DNA from 2 places in the Marinobacter sp. M5B genome. Region 2 is predicted to be linked to the other one. Evidence: riboswitches for the same ligand, from Rfam matches in the RefSeq annotation. Region 2 holds a riboswitch; the other holds the start of a gene.
The links. A riboswitch is a leader RNA that binds a small molecule or an ion and turns the genes downstream of it on or off. The one in region 2 is predicted to bind cobalamin.
Positions count from the first base shown of each region.

Region 1: it holds a riboswitch for cobalamin, as region 2 does, so the genes downstream of both, AAGD24_RS19850 (ribonucleoside-diphosphate reductase subunit alpha) here and AAGD24_RS08405 (TonB-dependent receptor plug domain-containing protein) in region 2, are expected to answer to the same signal.

Region 1 covers NZ_CP156894.1:4,374,213-4,384,055, reverse strand. The annotation lists gene AAGD24_RS19875 (D-amino acid dehydrogenase) at 115-1,359, shown strand; gene AAGD24_RS19870 (helix-turn-helix transcriptional regulator) at 1,359-2,321, shown strand; gene AAGD24_RS19865 (TonB-dependent siderophore receptor) at 2,433-4,535, shown strand; gene nhaB (sodium/proton antiporter NhaB) at 4,789-6,294, shown strand; gene AAGD24_RS19855 (DUF3047 domain-containing protein) at 6,281-7,015, opposite strand; cobalamin riboswitch at 7,141-7,335, shown strand; gene AAGD24_RS19850 (ribonucleoside-diphosphate reductase subunit alpha) at 7,445-9,843, shown strand, end outside.
Region 2 covers NZ_CP156894.1:1,863,890-1,873,732, reverse strand. The annotation lists gene AAGD24_RS08415 (cobalamin-binding protein) at 1-862, opposite strand, end outside; gene AAGD24_RS08410 (cobaltochelatase subunit CobN) at 856-5,067, opposite strand; gene AAGD24_RS08405 (TonB-dependent receptor plug domain-containing protein) at 5,090-6,901, opposite strand; cobalamin riboswitch at 7,046-7,254, opposite strand; gene cobD (threonine-phosphate decarboxylase CobD) at 7,306-8,325, opposite strand; gene AAGD24_RS08395 (cob(I)yrinic acid a,c-diamide adenosyltransferase) at 8,354-8,911, opposite strand; gene AAGD24_RS08390 (methylmalonyl-CoA mutase family protein) at 8,954-9,843, opposite strand, start outside.

The DNA of each region.
Region 1 (9,843 bases), 1.9 Mb from region 2:
GCAAGCGGCCGGTTCCGTTGGAGCGGTGCGTGAATCTCTCAGGTCCAGTGACGGAAGGGGTGCTTTCTACCATGCTGTGGAGAAAGGAAACCCTGGACGCCCCTGGAGAGTATTATGAAGCGAGTTGCAGTTATTGGCGGTGGTATCACGGGTATCACCACCGCATACACCCTGGCCAAGCGCGGCCTGGATGTCACCGTTTACGAGAAACACCGTTATGCGGCGATGGAAACCTCTTTCGCCAATGGTGGCCAACTGTCCGCCTCCAACGCTGAGGTCTGGAACAACTGGCAGACCATCATCAAGGGCCTTAAGTGGATGTCCCGGAGGGATGCGCCGCTGCTGGTTAACCCCAAGCCTTCCTGGCACAAACTGAGCTGGTTCGCCGAGTTCATCGCCGCGATTCCCCAGTACGAACAGAACACCACGGAAACCGCACGCCTTGCGATTGCCGCCCGGGATCACCTGTTTGCCTGGGCGCAGAACGAAGGGATCGACTTTGATCTGAAGAAACAGGGCATCCTCCATATCTACCGTGACAAGGCCGGGTTCGACCATGCGGCGAATGTTTCCAGGTTGCTGGCTGCCGGCGGCCTGGAACGTCGGGCGGTCACTCCCGAGGAAATGCGGGCTATTGAACCCACGCTGGCGGGGACCTATTACGGCGGTTTCTACACCGAAAGCGATTCAACCGGTGATATCCATAAGTTCACCAATGGCCTGGCGGAGGCCATTCTTCGCCTCGGCGTCAAAACCTGTTATGAGCACTCGGTGACGGAACTGAGTGCGGATCAGTCCCACGCCTGGGTCACCTCGTTTGATGGTGAAGAGCAAACTCGTGACACCTTTGATGGTGTGGTGATCTGTGCGGGCGTGGGTAGCCGGGAACTGGCCGCCAAGCTGGGGGACCGAGTCAACATTTACCCGGTGAAGGGGTATTCCATCACCGTTGAGCTGGACGACCAAGCCTCCCAGGAAGCGGCACCGACGGTCAGTTTGCTGGACGATGCCACCAAGATAGTCACCAGCCGGCTGGGAGATGATCGGTTCCGGGTTGCGGGTACGGCGGAATTCAGCGGCTATAACCGTGATATCCGGGATGACCGAATCCGGCCGCTCACCCGATGGGTCGAGCAGTGTTTCCCTGGGGTTTGCACCCGCCGCGTCGTACCCTGGGCAGGGCTGCGCCCCATGCTACCCAATATGATGCCGCGAGTCGGTCCGGGCCGGTTGCCCACCGTGTTCTATAACACGGGTCACGGTCATCTGGGCTGGACCCTGTCTGCAATCACTGCCGAGATGGTGGCGGATGCTGTTGCGTCCGCGGTGTCAGGCACAACAGCGAGTACAGCCGGCTAGTGTTGGGAGATCGTGCCGAACTAACGTCGTTCGGCAGGCAGGAGTTCCTGGCTTTTGGCCGCGAGTACGGAATCAGCTACCGCTTCCCCGGCGTCGACGGCCATGACGCCCCCGATGACGATTCAACCATCGCCCGGGGGTGGATTGATGAAACCCCGCTACCGTCGGGGTTTCGCTTCACTCATTCCGACCTGACGATCTCCCAGAGCTATGAATCGGTGTCGTTGGGCCATGCGCCCCTGTTGATGGTGATCGTGCTCGAAGGACGCATCCGCCTGTCGGTTGGTGCGGTCGAGCGGGAGCTTGGGAGTGGCATGGCTGCCAGCCTGCAATTACGACCGGAATATGCACTGGCAGCCTATCAGCCTGCTGGTCAACGTTTGAAAACCATTGTGTTGGCTTTTGATCCCGGTGGCCCGTTGCCGGCGCAGACCGAACAGGGGTCTCTGCGAGCCCTGCTCAGGGGGGTGCAGGACCCAGTGATGCTGTGGGACGTTCCACCGGTTCTCATGACGGCTCTTGAGCAACCCCTTGGCGTCGGGCTGCCTGAGCTTCAGAAAACACTGGTGCTGGAAGGTCTGGCTCTGCAGTTGGTGGGTTATGGTCTTCCGGAGCCGGTGCCAGCGATTGAACGGAAAAATCGCGCGTCCACCCAGGAACACCAGCGCCTGGAGGCCATTCGTCAGCTGATGGAATTCGCCCCGACGGACAATTACTCCCTGACGGATCTCGCCAGCCGTGCCGCAATGAGTCCCAGCAGTTTGCGTAGTAAATTCCGTGCGACCTACGGATTGTCGGTGTTCGGGTATCTGCGGAAGTGCCGGTTGAACCTGGCCTGGCATTACCTGGAGCAGGGATACTCCGTTCAGCAGGCTGCCCACCGGTCCGGCTATCGACATGCCACTAACTTTGCGACTGCGTTCCGGCGCCAGTTCGGTGTTTCTCCCAAAACCGTCGTTTGAATCACGGTATTTATCATTCCGCATATAAATTCTGTCACTTGGCATATCTAATGCTGGATCTAAAAGCGAATAATTCGCATTAAATTATCGTTAGACCCAAGTGAGGTTTTCATGTTCCGACATTCCCGTTTGTCATTTGCGGTTGCCATGGCCCTTGTCGGTGTCACCGGCGCGCCATTAGCCGTTGCCCAGGAACAGGGCGAACCGAAAATGCTGGATGCGCTAAACGTAACAGCGACCCGCAGCGCCACGAAAACCGATACCCCGGTGATTGAAACCCCGCAATCAGTATCTGTTGTCAGCCGCGAAGACTGGGAAGAAAAAGGCGCCCGCACGGTGCAGCGCGCCGCCAGCTATACCCCGGGTGTGGGTACAAACCAGGTGGGGTCTTCCAACCGCTACGATTATCTGATTCTCCGCGGTTTTTCCGATGGCAGTATCAACAACACCTATCTGGATGGCCTGCGGGTGATGAACGACGGTGGCTCCTACAGCTCCTTTGCCATTGATCCCTGGTTTCTTGAGCGCATTGAGATTGTTAAAGGCCCGACCTCCGTTCTCTACGGCCAAGGCTCCCCTGGTGGGATTGTTGCCCTGACCAGCAAGCGTCCGGAGTTCCGGGATGGGGGTGAAATCCGTGTCTCGCTCGGCAACAACGCCCAGCGCAGCTTTGCTTTTGATGTCACCGGTCCGGTGGATGATGAGCAACGGGTTGCCTATCGCGTGACCGGCATTGCTTCCGCTGCTGACGCGCAACAGGACCACGTGGAACTGGACCGTCGCGCCATTGCCCCGTCGCTGACCTGGGACATGACCGACGAGACCAGCGTGACCCTGCTGGCCTACCTTCAACGTGATCCGGAAGGTGGCTACCACAGCGGTTTGCCGTACGAGGGCACGGTGGAGTCCCGCAACGGCCAGAAGATCGACAACACCTTCTTTGAGGGCGAACCGGACTACGACCTTTTCCGGCGCGACATGACCATGGTGGGGTACGATCTGGAGCATCGAATCAACCGTAACTGGTCCGCCTTGCAGAAAGCCCGTTACCTGGATTCGGACGTTGAGTTGAAACAGGTCTATGCCTACGGCTGGGCCTCGGCCACTGAGCTTAACCGCTACTACTCCGGTGGCGATGAGGATCTGCAGGCACTCACCGTTGATAACCAGATTCAGGGGGAATTGACGACTGGCGCGGTGGATCACACCGTATTGGTGGGGGTGGACTATCAGCAGCGTGAGAACGACGTGGTCTGGCCGTCGGGCGCCTTTCCGGCCATCGATGCCTTCAATCCTGAGTACGGGGCCGATCCCTCTGCCCTGTACCCCCCGCAACGCAATCTCCGTAAGCAGAAACAGACCGGGGTCTATCTGCAGGACCAGCTGGCCACCGGTGGCTGGCGGTTGACGTTGGGTGGCCGTTACGACTGGGTGGAGATCGAGAACACCAATCGTGACACCGGTGTAGTGACAGAGCTGGACGAAACCCAGTTCAGTGGCCGTGCTGGGCTGCTCTACCTGTTCGACAACGGCATTGCACCCTACGTGTCCCACTCCACGTCGTTTTCGCCCAGCGCCTATACCGACGAGAACGGCGACCTGCTGGCCCCGAGTGAAGGCAAGCAGATAGAAACCGGGCTTAGGTACCAGCCGGTGGGAACCACGGACCTGTATACGCTCTCTCTGTTCCGCATCAACCAGGAGAATCTGGCCACCAAGCAGCCACAGGAGTCCTTCTACCGCAGCATCGGTGAGATTGAGTCCCAGGGTGTGGAGCTGGAAGCCAAGGCGCAGCTGACGGAGAACCTGAATGTCCAGGCCGGATATGCGTTCACGGACGTCACCTTTGAGAAGTCCGAGGCCTATCGCGAGGGCAATGCCGCCAGCCAGGTGCCGGAACACCAGCTGACCCTGTGGGCCGGTTACCGGTTCACGCAGGGAGTCCTTAACGGGGCAAACGCGGGATTGGGTGTCCGTCACAACGCGGACATCTACGCCGATGATGCCAACACCAAAAAGGTGCCGGACTACACCCTGGTGGATCTGGCACTGGGCTACGATTTCAGCAAGCTCGGCCTGGAAGGCGTTTCTACCCGGCTGAACGTGAACAATCTGCTGGACAAGGAATACGTGGCGTCCTGCTACAACAGTTTGGACTTCTGTTACTTCGGGGCAGAGCGTAACGTTACGGCGTCGGTTTCTTACCGGTTCTGACACGTAAGCGGGAAGTGATAACGGTCATAATAAACCCTGAGTGCTGAAAACAGAGTCGATTCTGGCTCTGTTTTTAAGTAATATTACGAAACTCTTTTGAGTGGTCGTCCGGCCACTCTTCCTTGTTTCATGTAAGACCAAATAGGCACTCACCCTGTACCTTTGGGGGATTACCGGTTACACAAATATCAAGGAAGATGCGGGCCTTCTGCCACACAATTCCAACAAACCGTTTACTCAGAAGATTCCCGCAATGCCCACAACCGTTCTCTCCGGCTTTACCCACAACTTCCTGGGTAATGCACCCGCCTGGTACAAACAGGTCATTCTTCTATTCCTGATCGCCAACCCGCTGATTGTCTGGACCCTTGGTCCGGCCGTGGCCGGTTGGGCGTTGGTGGGGGAGTTTATTTTTACCCTGGCCATGGCGCTGAAGTGTTATCCACTGTTACCGGGCGGGTTGCTGGCGATTGAAGCCCTGTTAGTGGGTATGACGTCAGCGGATGCGGTGTACCACGAGGTGTTGGTGAACTTCCCGGTCATCCTGCTGCTGATGTTCATGGTGGCTGGCATCTACTTTATGAAAGAGCTGCTGCTGGTGACGTTTACCCAGATCCTGGTGGGTGTGCGGTCAAAGTCCGCGTTGTCACTGCTGTTCTGTGCTGCTGCGGCCGTTCTATCCGCGTTCCTGGACGCGCTTACCGTCACCGCAGTCATCATCAGTGTCGCTGTCGGTTTTTACTCGGTGTACCACAAGGTAGCTTCCGGCAAGGGTTATCATCACTCTGATCACAACGCCAACAGCGACGAACACGTGATTGAGTTGCACCGGGAAGACCTGGACAAGTTCCGGGCCTTTCTGCGTAGCCTGCTGATGCACGGCGCCATTGGTACGGCCTTGGGGGGAGTGTCCACCATGGTGGGCGAACCCCAGAACCTGCTGATCGCCAAGGTAGTAGGGTGGGACTTTGTCAGTTTCTTCCTGCGCATGGCGCCGGTGAGCCTACCGGTGCTGGTGGCCGGCCTGACCACCTGCTGGCTGCTGGAAAAGCTGCGCTGGTTTGGGTATGGCGCCCGGTTGCCCAAGCCTGTCCGCCAGGTACTGGAAGAGTTTGCTGACAACGAGCGCACCAAGCGCACGAAAGCCGACCAGGCTGCCCTGTGGGTGCAGGCAATGGCGGCCCTGGTGCTGGTTGTTGGGCTGGCGTTTCACCTGGCAGAGGTGGGATTGATCGGCCTTCTGGTGATTATCCTGATCACCTCGTTCACTGGTGTTACCGATGAGCACCAGATCGGCAAGGCCTTCCAGGAGTCGCTGCCATTTACCTCGTTGTTGGTGGTGTTTTTCGCCATCGTCGCGGTGATTCACGAGCAACACCTGTTCAAGCCGATCATCGATTTTGTGCTCAGCCTGCCGCAGGACCAGCAGCCGGGCATGTTCTTTATTGCCAACGGGTTGTTGTCGATGATCAGCGACAATGTGTTCGTAGCCACCGTTTACATCAGTGAAATCAAACAGGCGCTGGACGCCGGCAGTATCGACTACGAGCATTTCCAGGAGCTGGCCATCGCCATCAATACCGGCACCAACCTGCCCAGTGTGGCTACCCCCAATGGCCAGGCCGCGTTTCTGTTCCTGCTGACGTCTGCAATCGCCCCGCTGGTGCGATTGTCCTATGGGCGGATGGTTGTGATGGCGTTTCCCTATACCATCGTGATGGGCGCGGTAGGTCTGTTTTGCGTCATCAATCTGGTTTGACCAAGCTGACATCGCCATACCAGGCGGTGGCAGATGCTCCGGTGTTGTCGGAATCCGACATGATGGCGACGCCCACCAGCTTCGGCGGCTCTCGGTCAAAGGCCTTGCGGTAGTCCGCAACGATATCCCGCTCCACCGTGACCCATTCGCCTGTGTTCGCCGTCCCGGAGTTCACCGCTACCATCATCGTGGTATCGGTGAACGGGTTGGCAACGATTTCGCCAACCGGCAGCCGGTTGGCCCAGATGTAGTTCAGCGCATTGCCCGGCAGTTCCTCCCCGAACACCACTTCCACGGTCTCGCGTTTGGCGCGCTCGAAAAAGCCGGCTTCGTCCGGCTCGAACTCAAAGGCCACGTAGATTCGCGCAGGGTAGTCATCGCCCTCCTTTTTACGGGCGTTTCCCTGCTCATAGACGTTCGACACTTTCCACCGCCAGCGCAGGATCAGTGAATCCCCGGGTTCGACGGACACCCTGGCTATCAGCCCGGAGGCGCTGTTGTCTGTGGTGGCCTTGACCACCTGCTCGCCGTTGTCGTCCGTCAACTGATAGCGACTGTGGCGGTCTATCTTCGGAAACTCCATCGGTTCCCAGCCATCTTCCAGGGACGTTATGGTCGAAAACGCGGTGATCAGCGAGTTTTCCGTGCTGTCAGCCTGGGCCGAAGCGGCCATCAACGAAAGGGCGAGGGCGGCCGTCAGGTATCTCGGTAGCGGTGTCATGGGATGCTCCTATGGGTTCGTTTACTGACCGGTAACCGTCGAAAAAGTGCCTTGTTGCGATTTATCTTAGTCTATATAGTGTTTATATCCTTGGCTTAGTACCAGATATAGTGATCAAAGGCTGATCAATCACAGATCGCCCTCATCACGATGATCGTGGTACCGGGAATCCGGTGAGACTCCGGAACTGACGCGCAGCGGTATTGGGGAACGAGCGTGGCATAAAGACACTGGCGAATGCCGGGAAGTCGCCACGCAAGGCCGAGCCAACAGGTTCACGCCCCTGAGTCCGAAGACCTGCCAGGGAATACAACTGCACCTTCGCGTATCAAGGTGAGCAGACCGGTTTTGCGTTGTCTCTGTTCAGAGCAATGCTCGCCCCTGCGTACGCGAAGGTCTTGGCATAAACGCGTACTCAGGAGAACCGACATGTCCACTGCTACCCTGGCCGAGCCCGGCCAATCTGCCTCAACCAGCACCGCCTCCCTACAGGTTATTAAACGTAATGGCGCCCTGGTTGGATTCGACGCCAGCAAAATCAGTGTTGCCGTGACCAAAGCATTTCTTGCCGTCGAAGGCGATGAAGCAGCAGGCTCGGCCCGTATTCACGATTCCGTGGAACAGGTTACCCATCAGGTCATGCAGGCCATCAGCCGACGCTTGAAAGCCGGCGGCAAGGTGCACATTGAAGATATCCAGGACCAGGTGGAATTGGCGCTGATGCGGGCGGAGGAGCAGAAAGTGGCCCGCGCCTACGTACTCTACCGGGAGGCTCATGCCCAGGAGCGGGCCAGCCTGGCGCCGGTGGAGGCCCATCCCACGCTTACGGTGAAAAAAGCCAACGGTGAGGCCGCGCCGCTGGATCTGGGGCTGATGAAAGTCCAGGTGGAGCGTGCCAGCCAGGGATTGGAGGGCATCGATGGCGAATCCCTGGTGGAAGGGGCGCTGCGGAACCTGTACGACGGTATTGCAGAGGAAGAGGTGCTGTCAGCGTTGATCATGACCGCCCGCGGCCGCATCGAGCAGGAACCGGACTACAGTGCCGTAACCGCTCGTCTGCTGCTGGAACAACTCAGGCTGGAAACCGCGGCCGCCTTGAGCCTGCCCCTAAGTTTGCCGCTGGCGGAAATATACCCGCAGGCCCTGAGCACCTTCATTGAGCAGGGTATCCACTACGAGCTGCTGGACGACGCCATGGCGGCGTTCGACCTGGAACGCCTGGGTGCTGCCCTCAAGCCGGAGCGGGACCACCAGTTTGGGTTCCTCGGCCTGCAGACTCTCTACGACCGCTATTTCCTCAACTGGAAAGGTGACCGGCTGGAGTTGCCCCAGGTTTTCTTCATGCGCGTGTCCATGGGCCTGGCGTTGCAGGAAGATGACCCCAATGCCCGGGCCATTGAGTTCTACGACCTGTTGTCATCCTTCGACTACATGGCCTCCACGCCAACCTTGTTCAACAGTGGTACCCGACATTCCCAGCTTTCATCCTGCTACCTCACCACCGTTCAGGATGATCTGGAGGGTATCTATGGTGCCATCCGCGACAACGCCATGCTGTCCAAGTGGGCCGGCGGCCTGGGTAACGACTGGACGCCAGTCAGGGCTTTGGGCTCCCACATCAAGGGTACCAACGGCAGCAGCCAGGGTGTGGTGCCATTCCTGAAAGTGGTGAACGACACGGCGGTGGCGGTGAATCAGGGCGGCAAGCGCAAGGGCGCCGTGTGCGCTTACCTGGAAAGCTGGCACCTGGATATTGAAGAGTTCCTGGAGCTACGCAAGAACACCGGCGATGAGCGTCGTCGTACCCACGACATGAACACCGCCAACTGGGTACCGGACCTACTGATCGAACGCATGCGCAGTGATCAGGACTGGACCCTGTTCTCGCCAAACGACGCTCCGGACCTGCATGACCTGTACGGCAACGCATTCCGGGAGCGGTACCAGGAATACGAGGCGATGGCGGCCAGGGGCGAGATTACTCTGTTCAAGACGGTGTCCGCCAAACTGCTCTGGCGCAAGATGCTGACCGTGCTGTTCGAGACCGGGCACCCCTGGATTACCTTCAAGGACCCCTGCAACCTGCGCTCACCGCAGCAGCATCGGGGCGTGGTGCACAGCTCCAACCTGTGTACCGAAATCACCCTGAACACCAGTGCGGATGAGATCGCCGTGTGCAATCTGGGGTCCATCAACCTGGCGGCCCATGTCCACAACGGTGAGCTGGATGTCCAGCGCCTCGAACGCACGGTCAATACTGCGGTCCGCATGCTCGATAACGTGGTCGACATCAATTACTACGCAGTGCCCCAGGCGAAGAGTTCCAATTTCAAGCATCGGCCCGTTGGTCTCGGCCTGATGGGCTTTCAGGATGCGTTGTATCGACTCAATCTGCCCTACACCAGCGCGGAAGCGGTGGAGTTTGCCGATGTGGCGATGGAGCAGATCAGTTATTTCGCGATCCGGGCCTCGGCTGCGCTGGCCGGTGAACGCGGTGCCTACGAGACCTACGAAGGCTCATTGTGGCATCAGGGTATTCTGCCCATTGACTCCATCAACCTGTTGAAAGAGGCCCGTCAGGACGGCGACCTGAGCCTGAATACCAGCAGCCGCCTGGACTGGACGGCGGTGCGGGAACTCATCGCCCGCAATGGCATGCGTAACAGCAATGTGATGGCCATTGCGCCAACGGCGACCATCTCCAACATCGTCGGTGTCTCTCAATCCATCGAACCGGCGTACCAGAACCTGTTCGTGAAATCGAATCTCTCCGGCGAGTTCACGGTGGTTAATCCATCTCTGGTTCGTGATCTGAAAGCTGAGGGTCT
Region 2 (9,843 bases):
AAAACAGTTGTGAACCTTTCAGAATACGCGGCGTCGGGCGCTGGATCAGCGACGGTGGAACGAAGTACAGGTTCTCCTTCGCGGTGGCATCGATACTCTGGAAAGCCTCCCAGCGGGTCAGCCAGTGCCGGTTCTCTTCACCCATGCCACCGGCCAGAATGGCCTCAGGGTTGGCGCCGATAACCGCCTCGGCACTGATCCTCGGCACCAGGCGATCAAGATCACCGAATACGTTCACGCCTCCGCATAGCGTGATTACCTTACCAATCAGGTGCTCGTCGTTCACGGTCATCAGAGGCTCATCCCACACCTGATAGAACACCGAGACCGGCTCCGCACCCTGATATTGTTTTTTCAGTGCGGCCATTCCCTTGCGGAAACGATCCGCTTCGGCAAAGCCTTCATCTTCGGTACCCGCCAGAATCGACAGCCGTTCGATGGTGCTTGAAACGCCCTCAAAACTTCGGGGTTCAATGGAGAATACCGGCAACCCCAGGTCCTTCAGGGCCGCAATCTGTTCCGGCGGGTTGCCTGTCACCCAACCAATGACCAGATCAGGTTTCAGTGCCATCACGCGCTCAAGGTCCATGCGAGTGTGGCTACCCACAGAGGTGACCTGCTTCGCCTGCTCGGGGTAATCACTGTACGAAACCACCGCGATGACCTGATCACCGGCGCCTGCAGCCCAGACAAGTTCGGTTGCTCCGGGAGACAAGGCCGCGATCCGGCTGGCCGGTTGTTCAAGGCAGACTTCCTGGCCGGTGTCGTCGGTTGCACATCGCTCAGTACCGGCCACAGCCCCCGGTGACATGGCCAGAGCTAACGACATCAGCGCAGCGGTATGCCGGAACGATTTCAACATGAGGCCCTCTGGTTTCCGGGAGTCTGACAATCATCGTTGGCAGCGCCTATCGGGGGGAAGTCGGCCGACCCACCTTTTCGCGCGGACTCGAAGGCTTCCCGCTGCCGGGGGTCCAACTGGTCCGCGACCCAATCCATCAGGGGGTGATCCGGACGGGTGTGGCCACTGCCGGGAAGGCCATGGTCGATGATGTTTCCGGCGAAGTCACGTGCCAGGGCCTGACGGGTGAAGACGTCCGCCTCCCAGAACCCCCGTTTCGCGGCCAGGAGCGCAATCGCCTGCATGTGGGTTTTGACATGCACGTTGTGGCCCTCTGCCAGGAAGTCGTCCAGGCCAAGGCCGTGGCGATCCTGAAAGTACACTTCATTGACCTCGTCCCACACACTGGAACGAAGCACTTGTGGGCTTGTGATCTGCCAGCCCCAGAGGTTGTCGAGAAAATCACTGCCCATGGTGCGGGCACCGGCATAGCCGTGCTCCATCAGTGGGGCCAACCATTGCGGGTTCAGATTACGGGCTCTCAGCTCTACCTGCAGCGCTCGCTGAAGCGAATCCACCCGGGGATTTCGCGGGTCTGCGTACTGGAGCACCCGGTTCTGCGGTGGCTTGCCACGCAAGTGCTCCACGGCGTTGGACAGCCCGCCCTGGAAATCAAAACCGTCATCGTTGTCCAGCAGGCCATAGAGGTGGCTGGCCCGCCCAAGATACGTATGGTTCACCGACCGCAATTGTCGGTCGAGAGCATCGTGAGCCGGTTCACCCTGGCTGCCCTTGCCATAGACGTGCCCCATGCGCCGGCGATAAGCGTCACCCAGTTGCTCCCGGTCCTGCCAGGCGCCCGTGCGGGTAGCAAGCCGGTTAACCCCCGCACCGTATGCGCCCGGAGCCGTACCGAAGACCCGGTAAGCGGCCTTTGCCCCCGCATCCCGAGCCGACGCACCTGCGACCAGCAATACCCGTGCATCAGCGACCCAGTGGGCGGCAACACCGTTGGTGGACAGGGATTCCTCGCCCGGCTTACGCATGTCAACCGGCAGAACCGATAACGCCTGGTCCAATGCCTCGTTTAGCTCCGGGTGCTCGGCCCTGATGGATTCCGCCGCACCCGCCAAGGCGTAACGCGATGCCATATCCAGCCATTCCAGTTGGCTTTCATAAAGATCCCGGAACAAGCCGGACGTGGTGAAAACCACATTGCGACGAATGGGTGTATCGGTTCCCGGGCCGGCGGGCAAACGCTCCAGGCCTTTCACGATGCCCCGACTGTTCCACACCGGGCGCACACCCAAAAGCTTCATGCCAAACGCGATCATGACCCCTTCGTCTCGCACCGTATCCGAGGCCCAGAGCACCAGTGCATCGCTTTGTTCTGAGGTGCTGTCTTTTGTGGCCCTGGCCTCCTCGACCAGTTCCTCAGCCAGCGACCAGGCCACACGGGTTGGAATCAGGTCATCCGACAAGGCGTGAAAATTGCGCCCCGTTGGCAATACCGCCGGCGTTCGCAATGGATCGTTGCCCTGCCCCGGAGCAACAAACCGGCCATTCAACGCGTTGAGAAAGCTGGTGCGCTCAGAAGCAGGAGACGCTTCAAGATCGGTGCGCCAGGCCGGTTCTGGCTTGCCGGCCTTACCCGCCATGGAGTCGAGCATGGTGTCCACCATGTCTGTGCTCCAGTCCCGGCCAAACACGTGCAGCCCCAAGGGCATAAAGTGTTCCTGCATATCAGTGACATAGTGGCCGGCTTCATGAACCAGCAGGTCGGGTGAAAGTTCATCGAGGGAAACCTCTTCCACCGACAATCCCATTTCGCCAGCGATTTCCTGTTCGAGATCGTCGGAGATATCCAGCACCTGGATTTTCTCCCGCAGCATTTTCAGCGCCCGCTCCCTGGTAGGGCTGTCGGGTTCATTGGCGGACTCCCAGGTTTCCACGAGCTGTCGGAGCTCCAGCAGTTCGTCATAAAGCTCCGTTGCGGCCAGCGGCGGCGTCAGGTGACTGATCATGACTCCCAGCGCCCGGCGCTTGGCCTGGATGCCCTCACCCACACCGTCGACGATGTAAGGGTAGATCAATGGCAGGTCACCCCCCAGCAGATCGGGGTAGTCATCCCCCGTCAAACCAGCACGGCGGCGTGGCAGGAACTCCCTGGTTGAGTGTCGCCCAACGTAGACCAGCGCATCAGCCTGGTAGTGATGCCGTAACCAGTGGTAGAAACCCACGTATTGATGGGTCGGGGGGAAGGTGGTGTTGGCGTGCAACAATTCCTCGTCCACTTCCCAGCCCCGGGGCGGTTGCGGACCGATATAGATATTGCCGAATCGAAGCCCAGGGAAAATCAGCCTGTCATCCACCACCATGGACTGGCCCGGCGCTTCTCCCCACCCCTTGAGTCCGGGAATGCCCGTATCGGCCAGCGCAACCCGGCTGTCATCCAGTTCCCCACTGTGACCACCTTCATCGAGACGTGCTTGCCAGAGCGCTTCGTACTCGTCCAGTCGGCTCAGGGCCGCCTTTCGGTTCGGGTGCTGGAGGTGTTCAATCAGGTGCCGCAAGTCACGAATGCCCCGACTCAACAGACCGGTTGCCAATTCTTTCTCGCCCAACCTATGTGCCTGCTCAAGTCGCTCATGCAAATAACCCAGGGGGCCATGGACCATTTCCTGCTGGACAACCCTGGGCAAGGTTTCGAGATACTGACGATAGGTACTGCCCGCCATTGAGGCAACGTCACCGGCCATTTCCCTCAGCGCGCGAGGATCATCCGGCAGGCTCACGCCTCGTTGCTGGAGCAGGTCGGTAAGGGCTTCCGGACTCTCCGGCAGCGGGCCGGTTTCGTAGCCCTCGGCTTTAAGCCAGTGCAGCATTTCATATAGGGAAGCTGGCACATCGAGATTGTCCGCCCCAATATTCTGCCGGCCCGGTGGATGATTGTAGTAAATGATGGCCACGCGCTTGTCGGCGTTGTCCCTGGCTTGCAGCGTCTGCCAGCGTTTCAGGCGGCCTGCAACGGCGTCCACCCGCTCCGGCACCGGCTGGGTGAGAGTCAGAGCCACACCGGTGTTTTCGTCAATCACTTCCGGCTCCGCAGTAGCCAGCACCATAGGCTGACTGACCCCCTGGAGCTCGGGCATCGCCAGTTTGTAGTGAACCTTGTCAGATGGAATACCATCGATCGACAATTGCCATTGATTGGTGGTGCGGGAGGCCAGGCGCAAGCCCTTGATCACCGGCACATTCAACCTGACCAACGCTTCCGTGACCTGACGCCGACCCTCACCGCCTCCAATAATAAAGTCCTGAAGACTGACAATACCGGATAGTGTCGCCGGGCCTACCGTTTCATTCAGGGCACGGACAGCCTCCAGGCTGGCACCACCCCATCGGGACAGAATCGCAAAGCATTGCATTCCTCTGGATTCCAGGGCTGCACAGGTTGCGTCCAGCAGCGCCCGATCGCCGGGGCGATCACCACTGTCCAGATCCAGAAGCGCGACCACAGGGCCGGATTGCAGGCTAAGGTTCGCCGCGTTATCTGTGGCCTCACCATTACGGTAATAGCGGATCAGCGACCGGGGCGGCAACTCCGGCACGTCAAGCTCTTCGCCCGCCTGAACAAGCAACCAACGCAATAAGGCATCCAGGTGTTGCGGGGTGCGTCCCTGGTATAGGGCCCGGCCTTCAAGCCAGGGTTCCTGTTCGGGGAAACGGGCCTTAAGCTCTGCCAGATGGGCTTTCAAGTCGGTGCCTGGGTCCGGCGCTTTCATCAGGTTGTTCAGGGTTGTGGCATCCAGCCCTTCCAGCGGCTTGCGTCCCTGTAATCGTGATAATACAGTCAGCGCCCTGTCGCCATTCACCCCCAGAACCGGAAACTCGCGAACGGCCGCCTGCTCGCCCACAGCACGCTCAATCCGGCCCACCTGCTCTCCGAAAACCGCCGCCATCAATAAGGCATCAGCCTGACTCACCAGATCGTCGAGGGCGCTGTTGTCCAGGTTTGCCAACTGCTCCGGAGTTCGCAGAATAATGCGGTGATCTGGCTGGGCTGTCAGGAAGCGTTCCGCACCAGCAGCCATCTCCGCAGCGGAACGCTCAGACACTACCCCAAATACCGTGGCGCCGGACACTGGTTGGGACAGCATTAACAGAAGCCCGGAAAGGCAGCCGAACAACGGGCGTCTCAGAGTCCGATACAGGCGATCAATCATGCCCTTACCTCTCCATGGTTGATCATAGGTCGTAGCGAATCGTCAGCATTGCGGTGCGGCCAGCGGCTATGTAAGCACTTCCATCAAAGCGCTGCGCCGTGGCGTATTCTTTGTCCAGCACGTTGTCAACCGTCAGATTGGTGGTCCAATGGCTGTCGATTTCCCACTTTGCCCGCAGGTCCCAAGTGACAAAGCCGGCAATGCGCTCTTCATTATCGGCGTCGTCGTAGCGATACCCCTGGCCTTTCACGGTGGTCCCCAGCGACACACGGCCGAAGTCCCGATCCAGATCCACCCGGAACTGTTTCGCGCTACGGCGACGAATTCGATTATCGGTCTCACGGTCACGCGGGTCGGTGACCGACGCCCCAGCCTGCACGGTCCATTCGTCCAATTCCAGGCCAGCACTCAGCTCAACCCCCCTGATGCGTGCTTCGTTAACATTGAATGGTGCGAACCGACCGTCCCTAAAGACAAATACAATCAGATCATCAGCGTCTGTCTGATAGATCGCGGCATCCCAGAACCAACGGGCGTAATTTCCGCCAATACCGAGCTCCACGCTACCTGCAGTTTCCGGTTGAAGATCCGCATTGCCGAAGTTCGGGAAGTAGAGGTCATTGAACGTGGGCGCCCGGAAAGATGTACTGTAGCTCACCCTTACTCTGTGGTTGCGATCCATATCGACACCCATGGCGATCGCACCGGTTTCCTCACGACCAAAAGCCTCGTTATCGTCGGCGCGCAAACTCAACTGAAAGTCCGTCGGACCAAAATTCAACAGGGCCTGGCCAAAAACAGCGGCGTTGGTGCGGCTGGTTTCGTCAAAGTCGGTGGTGCTGTCTACTTCATCCATCAAGAGTTCACCGCCCAAGATGTACTCATGGCGGCCGACACTGATCTGGTTCTCCCAACGGGCACTGCGGGTTTTGGTATCGAAGGTGCTGTCACCAAATTCGTCCCGTGTATCCTGCTCATCAATGGATTCGGCTAACAGGATACGGCTCCGCCAATAGTCGCTGATCGGCGCGTCCAGACGAACACCAACGGTTTGGATAGCAAAATCGGTATCACCGCCCTCGAACTCGGTATTGCCCTGGGCACGCATGAGGACAACGCCGGCTTCCCCACCGGAGTCGAACTGGTGAGCAACGGACGCCAGGGCTGAGGTGTTACGAAAGCCCTTGTCTTCGCCCCCTTCAACAATGGCCGTGCCGTCAGTTTCCAGATGGCTTGCGCTCAGACTGTATGTCATCCGGCCTTCAGTACCGGCCGTCCCGGCCACATATTCCTGGGTGTTAAAGTTGCCGCCGCCGGCCTGAACCCAACCTTCACGCCCCTTTTCCGCACTGTGAGTGAAGGCCTGGATAACGCCACCCACGGCATCGGCTCCGTACAGGTTACTGCGGGAACCCCGAACAATTTCTACCCTTTCCACCATTTGCGGCGGGAAATACTGCCAGGCAGCACTACCACTGGTGGCCGAGCGCAAACGAATGCCGTCCACCAGGAAAACCGTGGATTCGCTGCCGGTACCCCGGGTGTAGACACTGGTGTTCTTACCGAACGAGCCGTTACTGGTGATATCAATGCCGGGTTGGCCCATCAGCAGCTCGTCGAACGTTTGAGGTTGCAAGCGTTCAATCGCCTCTTCATCGATCACCGTGACCGATGAGTCACTTTCGCCCCGGGTCTTCGGACCAAGCGTGGCCGTTACAACGATGGGGTCAAGCGCCGAGACCATTACCTCTTCGTCGGCTAGCGCACTGGAAACTGGCAGGAACACAAGGGGGAGGCCGGAAAACAGAACCGGCAAAGACTTCGAACAACTCATAATCAACACTCGCTGGCAAACCACGCGCACCCGCGTGATGGTTATTGTGTTGCGGAGTTTGAGTATGAGATTGGGGAGGCAGGATACGAGTCAGGGTACGGGTGTGAGACCGACGCAACTCTCCCACCGCCGTCGCCCTCCGCAACTTCCGGTGTGCATTCAGGCCGGTCTCCGGGCTTGCGAGTGGATCAGCCGATGGGCCGGTCCGGGGCAATCACCTTCCCATGCATGACGCACAGTGGCTTTTTCGATTGCCTTTAGCTCACTTACCGTTGCGGGGGCAGCGTCGGACTTTAACCGACTTCCCGTTTTACGCTTTCCGGCGGGGATATACCGCAAAAAGCGTTACCTGAACACGGTGTTCATCGAATCGGGCGCCAAACTAGCAGCCCTTATGTGCTAAATCAATACAGATGACTTAAATACAGTGCCTGGTCCAACCGGGTCCATTCCGGTTCCGAACCGGGCAGTCCAAACCGCAGTGCAGCAGGATTCTCAAACGCCCGAACGAGGATTCCCCGCCGTGCGAGCTCGCCTGCAATGTCCGCCGCCCGGCCATGCCGAACGTATCGAAAGAGCGCAGTTCCTGCGGCTCCTTCAAGTCCGTGCCGCGACAGGCAGTCCGCCAACCGCTGGCTTTCACTGTGCAGCCGCCCCATCGTCGCCGCCTGCCACTGGGTGTCCGCCAGCGCCTGGCCCATGATAAATCGCGCAGGGCCACTGATTGACCAGGGCCCGATCACTGCGCTCAATCGGCGAACAATATCCGGGTCTCCCACCGCAGCTCCGGCCCGCAGGCCCGCCAGGCCGAAAAACTTACCCAGGGATCTCATGACGATAAGACCGGGTCTGTCGGTCGCATACCCGACACTGAGTTCCGGAGTGGCATCAACGAACGCCTCGTCTACAATCAGCCACCCACCGCGACGTTGAAGCCGCTGATGCCAGCTCAGCAACCGGTCCGGATCAACAACCTGGCCAGTGGGATTATTTGGATTGATCCACACCAGCACGTCCAGCTCGTCCAGCCAACTTTCGTCATCGTCCTCTCGCTGGTCGTTGCCAATCTCGATCACCCGATGGCCGGCAACAGCCCAGTTGTGACCATGCTCCTGGTACCCCGGAGAGGGCACACCTACCCGGCACGGCTTTCGTATACGGGGCAAGTGCATGATTGCCGCCTGGCTGCCGGCCAAGGCCATACAAGCAGCGGCGTCCGGCGCACCTACCCATTGCCTAATGAGTTGCTCCAGGCCATCGTCAGGGTCCGGCAGGCGGCGCCAGACCTCTTCCGGGATCGCCGGAACCGGCCACCCACTCGGATTGATACCGGTGGACAGGTCCAGCCATTGATCCAGCGGAATCGCCCACTTCTTCGCGGCGGCGCGTAACCGGCCACCATGTTCCAGCGGCGACAAATTCACGCTTCAGTACCCTGGTCGCGGGCCAGCATTATTCACCCGGCACCCAAAGCACATCGTCCTTACCCTGGTTGTTGGCGTGTCTGGCAAGAACGAACAACAAATCGGACAGCCGGTTCATGTATTCCAGCACCAACCGGCTGATGTCCTGCTCTTCCTGTAGCTGAGCAATGATGCGCTCAGCACGCCGCGTTACCGTGCGGGCATGGTGGAGATGCGTAGCCGCAGCATTGCCTGCGGGCAGGATAAAGGAGCGAAGCGACGGAATATCCGCGTTGAACCGGTCAATCTCCTGCTCAAGCTCAACGGTCTTGCCCTCGGCGAGCCTCAGTGGCGGGTATTTCGGGTTCTCCACGATCGGGGTGCACAGATCCGCCCCGACATCAAACAGGTCGTTCTGGATGCGTGCCAGTATCACGTCCAGTTCGTCGTCCACATGCAGCCGCGCGAGACCAATCACTGCGTTGGCCTCATCCACCGTGCCGTAGGCTTCCACACGCAGGTCATGCTTGGCGACGCGGCTGCCGTCGCCAAGACCGGTATCGCCCTTGTCTCCGGTTTTTGTATAGATCTTGGTGAGCCTGACCATTCATGTCTCCCGTGAACCGGTTCTGTCAGTATTCAAAGCCGGTCAGATTACAGGTTTTTCGCGATAGGTTCCCCATATCCCTTTCAGGGTTTCAACAATATCGCCCATCGAGGCGCCCTCTTTCACCAGTTCGATGGTGATGGGCATGAGATTGGCCGATTCGTCCTCGGCCTGCTCTTTCAGTTGCCTGAGCATGTCCTGGACTTTCTCCTCGTCGCGATTGTCCTTGACCCTATTCAGGCGCTCAATCTGCCGGCGTTCGGTTTCCGGATCGTGGGGATGGGTTTCGATTTCAACATCCTCTTCATCCTGCACGAACATGTTGACGCCGATAACCGGACGCTCACCGCTGGCCTTGCGCAGTGCGAAATCGTAGGCGGAATCGGAGATGCCCCTCTGGAAGTAGCCGTCATCGATGCACTGGAGCGTGCCGCCGAGCTCTTCCACTTCGTCGAGAATCTTCCAGACTTCCTTCTCGATCTCATCGGTAAGGTTCTCGACATAGTAGGAACCGCCCAATGGGTCCACCACCTGGGTGATGTTGGTCTCGTAGGCGATGATCTGCTGGGTTCGCAGGGCAATACGCATCGCCTCTTCCGTTGGAATAGCGAACGCTTCATCCATGCCGTTGGTGTGCAGGGATTGGGCGCCACCCAGTACCGCAGACAGTGCCTGAAGCGCGGTACGGATCGGGTTGATGGTGTATTGCGGCTTGGTCAGGGTGGCCGCGGCAGTCTGGGCGTGAAAACGAAGCCGGCTGGCCTCGGGTTTGGTGGCGTTGAATTTTTCGCGCATGATCTTGGCATAGACCCGCCGGGCTGCGCGGAACTTGGCAATTTCCTCGAAGAAGTCGGCCTGGCTGACGAAGAAAAAGGACAGGCGCGGCCCGAACTCATTCACATCCACACCCGCATCGATGGCGGTCCTGACAT